DNA from 2 places in the Priestia sp. TRN 1309 genome. Region 2 is predicted to be linked to the other one. Evidence: riboswitches for the same ligand, from Rfam matches in the RefSeq annotation. Region 2 holds a riboswitch; the other holds the start of a gene.
The links. A riboswitch is a leader RNA that binds a small molecule or an ion and turns the genes downstream of it on or off. The one in region 2 is predicted to bind lysine.
Positions count from the first base shown of each region.

Region 1 (5,292 bases), on a different contig from region 2:
AGCTTGCTAAAAATTTCACTCCAAGAGGCTCTAGTAATTGATTTGCCCACGCTCCTGCTGTCACGATTGTTGTACTTGCTAGAAGGGTTTGTCCATTTACGGCAACGCCCGTTACTTGATTATTTTCATAAAGTAGTTCTGCGTTTCCTTCTATTATTTTTGCACCGTTTTTCTTCGCTGCATTCACAAGTGCGTTTCGAAGAGCTCTTCCGTTAACGCGAGCGGCTCCACTAATATGAACTGAACTGTATTCTTCCGAAAGAGCCGGAAACAAAGCCTGTGTTTCTTTAGTGGATAAACGTGTAATCTCGCCTATTTCGGGGGCTTCTTCCCGACGCTTATATGCTCGTTCTTCCATTTTTTTAAGCTTTTGTTCATCAGTGTGTAAACTGATTGCTCCTACTCGCTTATATCCCGTATCCGTTTCTCCATCTTCTTCTAATTGCTGAATTAATGTTTGATAGTACTTGGCGCCGCCTTTTGCTAATCGGTACCATGCTTTATTTCGACGCTGCGAAAGCCACGGACAAACAATTCCTGCTGCTGCATCAGTAGCTTGACCAGCATCCTTGCGATCTATCAATGTCACATCTGCTCCTGCTTTTGCTAAATGATATGCCGTAGAAGCTCCAAGTACCCCAGCTCCAACTACGATGTATGTTTTCATACCAAAACACCCTTTTCTTTCTTCTAGTATTCTCATGCTATATGTATGCAATTTTAGCATAGCAAAAAAAGAAGTCACATACTAGGCGAAGCTATTTTAAGCTTATTTTTAAGCCTTGCTGACTTTGACATATAGCTCCTTTCGTCTCGTAAACAAAAGCGGTAGAAGTTCTTTTACCAAGATTATAACAGGGTGAAGAAAGCCATAAATAGTGGTAGTACGTCTTTAACGCTGTGGCTTACGGCTTTTCTATTATAGGTGCTGAATAAAAAAATGAAAGAATAAAACCACTATAATATGTAAATAAAAAGAAATAACCATTATTTTAAGGAGAGCGTATGCAATCTTCATTTGTATTATTTTTTATCATTCTTGGTTTACTATTTGGCAAGTGGCGAAGGTATCAAGAATACTACCCTACTTTGCTGTTTTGGGTCACGGGGAATTTGCTTTATGAAGTGCTGCTGTTTCATCACCGCGTATGGGTATTTCACCCTGTTGGTATTGATCATCTTTTTCTACCCGATCACCTAATGGTTTCTCTTGGAATAACCTTAATTATTTATCCGTTTGTTATACCGGTTTTTTTAGGAAGGCTGCCGCTGCATGTAAGCGGCCGGCTGTGGTGGATTCTTTTATGGGCGCTTTTATTTACTGTGATTGAGTTCATTGCTTATGTTAATCACAGTATCACTCATCATTATGGATGGTCGCTGCTATGTTCTTTTCTCTTCAATATTGTCACGTTCTCACTTTTAATCATTCATCAGAAGACAGCGCTGGCTGCTTGGATTCTATCTGGAAGCTTCATAGCTTTTTTATTTATCTTCTTTGATATTCCTATGCCTTAACTTTTCATTGACTAGACAGAGGAAAAGGAAATATAATAGGAGTTACATTTAAATATAATTTTCCTCTCTGAGAATAGAGGTGCATGAAATCAAGAGTCACTTATTGGAGACTAATGGAGTCTGTGAAGATAAGTAAAAGGGATTTCGTGCCGAAGTATATAAACATCCATTGTGTTCATATACTGGTTCAGTATTGAATAAATGCTGAGCTGTCACAAACCACTTGGTTTGTGGAGAGCTATTGAAGAGATGTTGATGCCTAGAATGTAATAATACTTTATTATTATGAAACCAAGACGCGTGAACATCACTTCACGGGTCTTTTTTGTGTTTTTCTACTGACCATCAAAGTTATAGTTGAATGATTTAAATGGAGGGATACGGATTATGTACTTACATGGAACGAGTAAAATTAACAGCAGCAATCATTTAGAAATTGGGCAGTGCGATACGGTCGAACTGAAAAAACAATACGGCACTCCCCTATACATCTACGATCAAGAATTAATTGAGACGAAATGCAAGGCCTTCCATTCAGCCTTTCAAAGAAGCGGATTTTCATATCAAATCGCCTATGCAGGGAAAGCGTTTCTTTGTATGGAAATGGCTAGCCTTTTAACGAAGCTTGATATGTCATTAGATGTGGTCTCAGGAGGCGAATTATTTACAGCTCTTGAAGCGGGATATCCAGCTGAACGCATTCATTTTCACGGAAATAACAAAACGATTGAAGAAATTGAAATGGCTCTTGATGCGAATATTGGCTGTTTTGTTGTGGATAACTTTACCGAACTTGAAGTTTTACATGCCTTAGCAGCTGAGCGCAAACAGAAAGCATCTATTCTTCTGCGTGTTACTCCAGGGATTGAAGCCCACACACATGAATATATTATGACCGGACAGGAAGACTCCAAGTTTGGATTTGGTCTTTCCAATGACCAGGCTATGAAAGCGGTAAGTTCTGCATTAGAAAAGCCTTACTACGATCTTTTAGGCATTCATTGTCATATTGGTTCGCAAATTTTTGAAGTAGATGGTTTTTCTCGCGCCATTGATATTTTAACTGATTTCTTATTCAGTATTCGTGATAAAATGGAATTTGAAGTAAAAGTTTTAAACGTAGGTGGTGGTTTTGGTATTCGTTATACCGAAAGCGACTCTCCACTTCCAGTTGAGTATTATGTAGATGCACTGACAGAAAAGCTAAGCCGCACGTTAACTGAACAGAATTATACCCTTCCGGAAGTCTGGATTGAGCCTGGAAGAAGCATCGTAGGAGAAGCAGGTACAACGCTTTATACAATCGGCTCAACGAAGGAGATTCCAGGTGTACGCAAATACGTAGGAATTGATGGCGGTATGACCGATAATATCCGTCCTGCTCTTTACGATGCAAAACATGAAGCTGTCTTGGCTAATAGAGTGACGGATAAAAAAGATGAAACAGTATCAATTGCGGGGAAATGCTGTGAATCAGGAGATATGCTTATTTGGGATATCGATTTACCGCGCGTTAATCAAGGAGATTTACTAGCAGTATCCTCTACAGGTGCCTACAACTATTCAATGGCTAGCAATTACAACCGTATTCCGCGCCCTGCTGTTGTATTTGTGAAAAATGGAGAAGCTCGTCTTGCTGTAGAGCGAGAAACATACGAAGATTTGGTGCGTAAAGATGTAAAGCCAGTCGTTACTACGTATGCAATGAGCAAATGATAGCTGTTCTTGCGTAGTAAAGAAGCTATTGTTGTTTGGAGGAAATCTATATGGTTTTAAGTGTATTTAAAACGTACAGATCATCGCTTATTCTGCTTCTCGCTATTTTAATTGGCGGGATAGCAGGATATGCTATCGGGCCCGATGTGGCAGTCGTAAAGCCCTTTGGTGATTTGTTTCTTAATTTAATGTTCATGATTATCGTTCCCCTTGTCTTTTTTAGTGTGGCTTCGGCGATCGCAAACATGAACGAAATGAAACGTCTTGGTAAAATTATGCTAGGTATCGCCGTTGTGTTTGTCGCCACTGCTGCTGTTTCAGCCGTTCTAGGCTTTTTAGGCGCATCACTTTACAATCCGCTGCACAACGTAGATACTTCTGCCATTAAAGAATTAATGGGTGACAGTGAAAATACAGCTGAAAAAATGACGCTTTTAAATCAGCTTGTTAGTACATTTACTGTACCTGATTTTGTTCAGTTATTTTCGAAAGAGCATATTTTACAATTAATTGTCTTTGCCGTTATCTTCGGTATTGCTACCACGATGGCTGGTGAAAAAGGACAGCCTATGGCGAAATTTCTGACTTCGGGTCAAGAAGTATCGATGAAAGTCGTTAAAATTGTCATGTACTATGCTCCAATTGGTTTAGGGTGCTATTTTGCTACTGTAGTAGGAGAACTTGGACCAAAGATCTTGCAAGGGTATGCCAGAGCATTTATTCTTTATTTATTAATTGCAATCGTTTACTATTTTGGCTTCTTTACGCTATACGCATGGATTGCTGGCGGTAAAGCAGGAATTAAGCTGTTTTGGAAAAATGCAGCTGCTCCTTCTATCACTGCTATTGCTACCTGTTCTTCCGCGGCATCTATTCCAGTCAATTTAGACGCAACAAAGAAAATGGGTGTGCCTCTGGATATTGCTGAAACAGTGATTCCATTAGGAGCAAACACCCATAAAGATGGTTCTGTTATCGGTGGTATTCTAAAAATTGTTTTCTTATTCAGTTTGTTCGGCAAAGATATGACGTCTGCTACGAGTATTTTGAGCATATTAGGCGTAGCCTTTTTAGTTGGAGCCGTAATGGGAGCAATTCCTGGAGGCGGTATGATTGGCGAAATGTTAATCATTACAATTTACGGATTTTCGCCAGAAGTTCTGCCCATCATTGCGGTCATTTCCACAATTATTGACGCCCCTGCTACGCTCTTAAACAGTACGGGAAATACAGTAACAGCGATGCTTGTTACAAGGTTTACAGAAGGAAAAGACTGGATTAACAAAATTATCACCACCGATAAAGTCGCCTAGTAAAAAAGCAAAGGGAACAGTCTTAGTGACTCTCCCTTTGCTTTTTTCGTGTGCAGTAATATCGATAGCCGTGTATAAAGTTTGTAAATACGCACATTCTATAGGTATGTTTCATAACCGGACTGGAGGTGTCGTCTAATGAGTAACGCTGCAGGAGGTTCAAAGAAGAATCAACCGAATGATGCGAATCACGTAAGTGCAGAAACAAAAGCTCATCAAAAACGTCTCACTGAGCAAAACAAACAAGAGCATCAAGCTGAAGAGCGAAAATAAAATGACGTCAAAGAACGTTTGGCACAGGCCCTGCGTTCTTTGACGTCATTTTATTTTGAGAGAGCTTAATGACGACGCTCTTTATAGGTCTATCGTACAACCTCCTTTCAAACTTTTACATATTCTATTAATAGGTTTGTAAAAGGAGGAATGATATGGTGTTTTCTTGGATAGAGATTACAGCTGCAGCCTTTGGGCTTTCAGTTATTTTGATAAGTTTTGCATTTTTGCCCGAACGTACAGGCAAAAATCTTTATATTCCTCATCAGCTAGTAGCAAAATCTATGTTTCTCTATAAAAAGATTATTGGTTTTATAAATCAATTTCGACAGAAACTTTAGTTCATTTCCTTTCCTCGTTTTTATTCATTGGATAGCTCCCTTTTTTAATCAGCGCATTTACAGTAAATAATTTAATGGTTAAAATAAAGAGTAAAAAAAAAGGATAAGCAGTTTGCAGAAATGGAGTTTCA
Region 1 covers NZ_JBOZGM010000002.1:721,945-727,236, forward strand. Annotated here, with positions in the region: gene ACRPLQ_RS10990 (NAD(P)/FAD-dependent oxidoreductase) at 1-667, opposite strand, end outside; gene ACRPLQ_RS10995 (CBO0543 family protein) at 1,006-1,518, shown strand; lysine riboswitch at 1,585-1,767, shown strand; gene lysA (diaminopimelate decarboxylase) at 1,906-3,234, shown strand; gene ACRPLQ_RS11005 (dicarboxylate/amino acid:cation symporter) at 3,285-4,547, shown strand; gene ACRPLQ_RS11010 (hypothetical protein) at 4,686-4,820, shown strand; gene ACRPLQ_RS11015 (hypothetical protein) at 4,976-5,161, shown strand.
Region 1: it holds a riboswitch for lysine, as region 2 does, so the genes downstream of both, lysA (diaminopimelate decarboxylase) here and ACRPLQ_RS22505 (aspartate kinase) in region 2, are expected to answer to the same signal.

Region 2 (5,292 bases):
AGTAGTAAAGAAAGAGGGGAAAGCATGAGCAATTTACAAACAGAATCACAGCAAGAACTTGAAGAGACGATGGAAACATTAGAACCTAATGCCGCAGCTGAAACAGAGAGAGCTCTTGATCACGTTCCATATTTCGGATACAGCCTTTTGCGTGACGTGTTAATTCCAGAGCTTCTTGGAGACGAAACGAATACCATCTCATACTGGGCAGGAAAACACCTTGCGCGTAAATATCCATTAAATACAATGGATGAAATCGTCGCATTTTTTAAAGCAGCTTCCTGGGGAACACTGACGCTTGCCAAAAAAGATAAATATTCACTAGAGCTTGAGTTATCAGGTGATGTGGTCAGCAAAAGATTTCAGCAGGAAACTTGTTCATTTCATCTTGAGTCAGGGTTTGTGGCTGAACAGATTCAGCGTCAAAACAACTGCCTAACAGAAGCCTACTTAACACCTAAAGAAAAGAACGGAAAAGTGCTGATTTCCGTGCAGTGGGACCGAAAAGATATCTTACCTACCGAAACCCGTGCGGAGCGTTATAAAAAGTAAGAAATACGTATATATAAAAGACGTGGAGATACCACGTCTTTTTTCTTTTCTTTATACTTGCACTGCCTGCTGCTCTTCTAATTCAAATGCTACGTGAAGCGTCTCAACAGCTTTTACCATATCAGCATGCGGTACAACTGTAGATACTTTAATTTCAGACGTGCTGACCATCTTCACTTCAATTTTCTCTCCTGCCAGCACTTCAAACATTTCGGCTGCAACACCTGGATTAGATATCATGCCAGATCCCACAATCGATACTTTAGCCAGACTGCTTTCATGTTCAATACGCGTATACCCCAAGGTAGATTTATACTCTTTTAAGACGGCAAGAGCAGCTTCTACATCTACAGTTTTAATAGAAAATGAGATAGAGAGGCGATTATTAGCCGTTACGTTTTGAATAATAATATCCACATTTAACTGTTCTTTTGCTAATGCTGTAAAAATAGTAGAAAGAGTTTGTAACTCGTTGTTTAACCCTTCAATTGTCACCCGTGAAATATTATCTTCAAACGCAATTCCTCTTACGACTAAGTTTTGTTCCATTGAAACTTCCTCCTCAACAATCGTTCCATTCTCGTTTTCTAAGCTTGAACGCACTTCTAGCGGTACCTGATAATTTTTTGCAAACTCAACAGCGCGCGGATGCAGCACCCCTGCTCCTAAATTGGCTAATTCTAACATTTCGTCATATGAAATAGAATGAAGTTTACGAGCCTCTTCTACGTAGCGCGGATCCGTCGTAAACACTCCTGTTACGTCTGTATAAATATCACATTTTGCAGCTTTTAGTGCCGCGGCAAGAGCTACTGCCGTCGTGTCAGAGCCGCCTCGACCTAATGTTGTAATGCTTCCATCTTCTGAACAGCCTTGGAATCCAGCTACTACTACGATTCGACCTCTATCTAATTGGCTTTGAATACGAGTCGTGTCAATGTGCTGGATTCGTGCATTGCTGTGAACTGCTTCCGTCTGGATACCAGCTTGCCAACCTGTTAGCGAAGTGGCTTCATGACCTTTGCATTGAAGAGCCATTGTTAACAGGGAAATCGTTACTTGTTCTCCAGTTGTAAGAAGCATATCCATTTCGCGTTTACTTGGACTGTCCGTAATATCACTTGCTAATTTCACCAGTGCATCTGTGGTTTTGCCCATTGCCGATACAACAACTACTACTTGGTTACCGCGCTCTGCTTCTTGAATAACACGGTTTGCTACATGTTGAATACGTTCAACAGAACCAACAGATGTTCCACCAAATTTTTGAACGATTAATGCCATAATTTTGTTCATTCCTTTTCAATAAATTTGCATATGCAGGATGATGAGAAGCTAAATTTTTTTACTCAGACAATAAAAAAAGCAATGAGATGAGCTCTCATTGCTTAACGAACGAAAATTATAAAACATAACCGTCCACTGCCGTGAGATAGCTCTCCAAGAATCTACATCTTGACAATCCTACGTTTATTCAACGCAGAACCAGCAATCATTACTATGAGGTAATGTTCACTTCGGCAAATTTCCCTTTCCGCATCGTTCATAAGGGCTCATACCCTTCCTGATGCGTACTGATTAAATTTGCACCTCTATCTTCACTTCATTTGATGAAGTGTCGTATGAAATTAGTTAATAGCTTATCAAATATTTTCTATTATTTCAAGACTATTTTTGTAATGTTTCATAAATTTTTTCAGCAATGTTTTGAGGAACACCTGAATTTCGTATATCTTCAACCGTTGCTTCTTTCAATTTTTTCACCGAACCAAAATGCTTTAACAAAGCTTTCTTACGCTTTTCTCCCACTCCCGGAATGTCGTCTAGAACTGACTGAAAAGCGGACTTAGAGCGCACTTGACGGTGGAAGGTGATTGCAAAGCGGTGAACTTCATCTTGAATTCGCTGAAGCAAATAAAATTCTTGACTATTGCGTTCAAGCGGTATGATTTGAGGAGGCTCACCAATCATCAGGTTGGAGGTTCTGTGTTTATCATCTTTAACAAGACCTGCTGTAGGCACTAAAAGTCCCAATTCATTTTCGAGAACGTCCTGGACTGCAGCTAAATGCCCTTTGCCTCCATCTACAACAATTAAATCCGGAAGCGGAAGGCCTTCTTTTAACGCTCTGGAATACCGTCTGCGAACGACTTCCCTCATGGAACTGTAATCATCTGGTCCCTTTACGGTCTTAATTTTATATTTGCGATATTCTTTCTTTTCCGGTTTCCCATCAACAAAAACAATCATCGCAGAAACTGGGTCTGTTCCTTGAATATTTGAGTTATCAAATGCTTCAATCCGATAAGGAGCGGCAATTCCAAGCTCTTCTCCTAACCGTTCAACTGCGCCAACTGTACGCTCTTCATCTCGTTCAATTAAATAGAATTTTTCACCGAGCGCAATTTTTGCATTTTTACACGCAAGTTCTACTAATTCTTTCTTTTTGCCTCGCTTTGGATGCTGAACCTCTACTTCTACTAACTTCTCAGCTAACTCTGCATCAATCGTTGCTGGAACCATCACTTCTTTTGGCTTAATATTTTTGGCATAAAACTGACCGATAAAAGTTAAGAAATCTTCTTCTGGCTCTTTATAAAAAGGAAACATAGAAACTTCTCGCTCAATTAATTTCCCTTGGCGAATAAAGAAAACTTGAACACACATCCAGCCTTTATCGTAAGAATAGCCAAACACATCTCGATTAACAAAATCATTAAACGTTACTTTTTGCTTTTCCATTGTCGCTTCGATATGAGCAATTTGATCTCGGTATTCTTTAGCCCGTTCAAAGTCAAGTTCTTCTGAAGCTTTTAACATTTTTTCAGTTAACTCTGTTTTGACATGCTCATATCCACCATTTAAAAACCGCGTGATATTTTCAATAATTTGTTTGTTTTGCTCTTCTTTTACCTCTTTTACGCAAGGAGCTAGACATTGCCCGATATGGTAATACAAACAAGGCCTATCTGGCATAGTGGAGCACTTTCTTAACGGATAAATGCGATCAAGAAGCCGCTTTGTTTCATTTGCTGCTTGAACATTAGGATAAGGACCGAAGTATTTCCCTTTATCTTTTTTTATTTTTCTTGTAATAACAAGTCGGGGCTGTTTTTCAGCTGTAATCTTAATAAACGGATAGCCCTTATCATCTTTAAGCATAATATTGTATTTTGGGTCATGCTTTTTAATTAAATTCATTTCTAAAATAAGCGCTTCTAAATTAGAAGATGTGACGATATATTCAAAGTCGACAATGTCGTTTACAAGTCGAAGCGTCTTTCCGTCATGAGATCCGGTAAAGTAGGAACGTACTCGATTTTTTAATACTTTTGCTTTTCCTACGTAAATGACCGTTCCATATTTATCTTTCATCAAGTAACAGCCGGGCTGATCCGGTAAAATAGCCAGCTTTTCTTTTAAATAATCGTTCATACTTTTCTCCTTCCTCTTCTCTTACTCTGTCCATCTATACAATCGCTTATGAAGCGTAACCTACATTCTTTCCTGTCTTAATACATGTACATAAGCTGGATTTATGGCGGTGTTCCTTACATCTAGTATAAAACAAACGAACGCATATTCGCTAAATAAAAGTATTCCCAAAAGAGAAAAAGTGGAGAAAAAGAAAAAAACCTAGCCTGAGCTAGGTTTTGACTTACGCGTGTTTATTAATTAATTCTGTTAATGCTTCTTTTGGTTGGAAACCAACTACTTGATCAACTTTCTCTCCATCTTTGAATAATACTAAAGTTGGGATACTCATAACACCAAATTTTCCAGCTGTTTCTTGATTTTCATCAACGTCTACTTTTACGATTTTAACTTTATCGTTAAGTTCGCCATCAATTTCTTCAAGAACTGGAGCAATCATTTTACAAGGGCCACACCATGGTGCCCAAAAGTCAACAAGCACTAGGCCTGATTTAATTTCATCTGTAAAGTTTTTATCTGTAGCATGTGCAATAGCCATTTTAATTCCTCCTAAATATATGCAATATCCAAATTCTACTCACAGTATATCACCTTCAAATAAGGTTTGCTAACTTTTTGCTTACATTTATACTGTTTATTCTCCGCTCTAGTTTGTACAATTTGCCTAAAAATATGCGTAGAAAATTTCGTTTCCCATGAGGCTGAGACCTGACTAAATGAATCCAAAGACGAACAAATAGTATACATGGGTTGAACCGCTTGCGACACCGCAGTTGATTTCCATGCAAGACTTCGCTTTTCTAGCAGGAGTCTTCGCCTTGCCCTCCAATCACCTGCTAGAAAGACCTACCCTGCGTTTACCCTAACAAAAAAACGAACCACTAATCAAAAATCTTGATCAACGGTTCGTTCTTCACTTCGTCTCAAATACTTTTGTCCGAGAATCTTACGCAGACTGTACTTTCAGCTTTTTAAATTCTTCCGTTAGCAGAGGCACTACTTCAAATAAATCTCCAACGATTCCGTAGTCAGCTACTTTAAAAATATTCGCTTCAGGATCTTTATTGATTGCAACAATAATTTTTGAATTTGACATACCTGCCAAATGCTGAATAGCACCTGAAATTCCGCAGGCAATGTATAAATCTGGTGTGACTACTTTGCCCGTCTGACCGATTTGAAGAGAATAGTCGCAGTAATCTGCATCGCACGCTCCGCGAGACGCTCCAACAGCTCCATTTAACACGTCCGCTAGTTCTTGGAGAGGTCCAAAACCTTCCGTACTTTTTACACCTCGACCACCTG
Region 2 covers NZ_JBOZGM010000006.1:198,280-203,571, forward strand. Annotated here, with positions in the region: gene ACRPLQ_RS22500 (YslB family protein) at 25-552, shown strand; gene ACRPLQ_RS22505 (aspartate kinase) at 604-1,836, opposite strand; lysine riboswitch at 1,978-2,155, opposite strand; gene uvrC (excinuclease ABC subunit UvrC) at 2,221-3,987, opposite strand; gene trxA (thioredoxin) at 4,211-4,525, opposite strand; gene ACRPLQ_RS22520 (electron transfer flavoprotein subunit alpha/FixB family protein) at 4,934-5,292, opposite strand, start outside.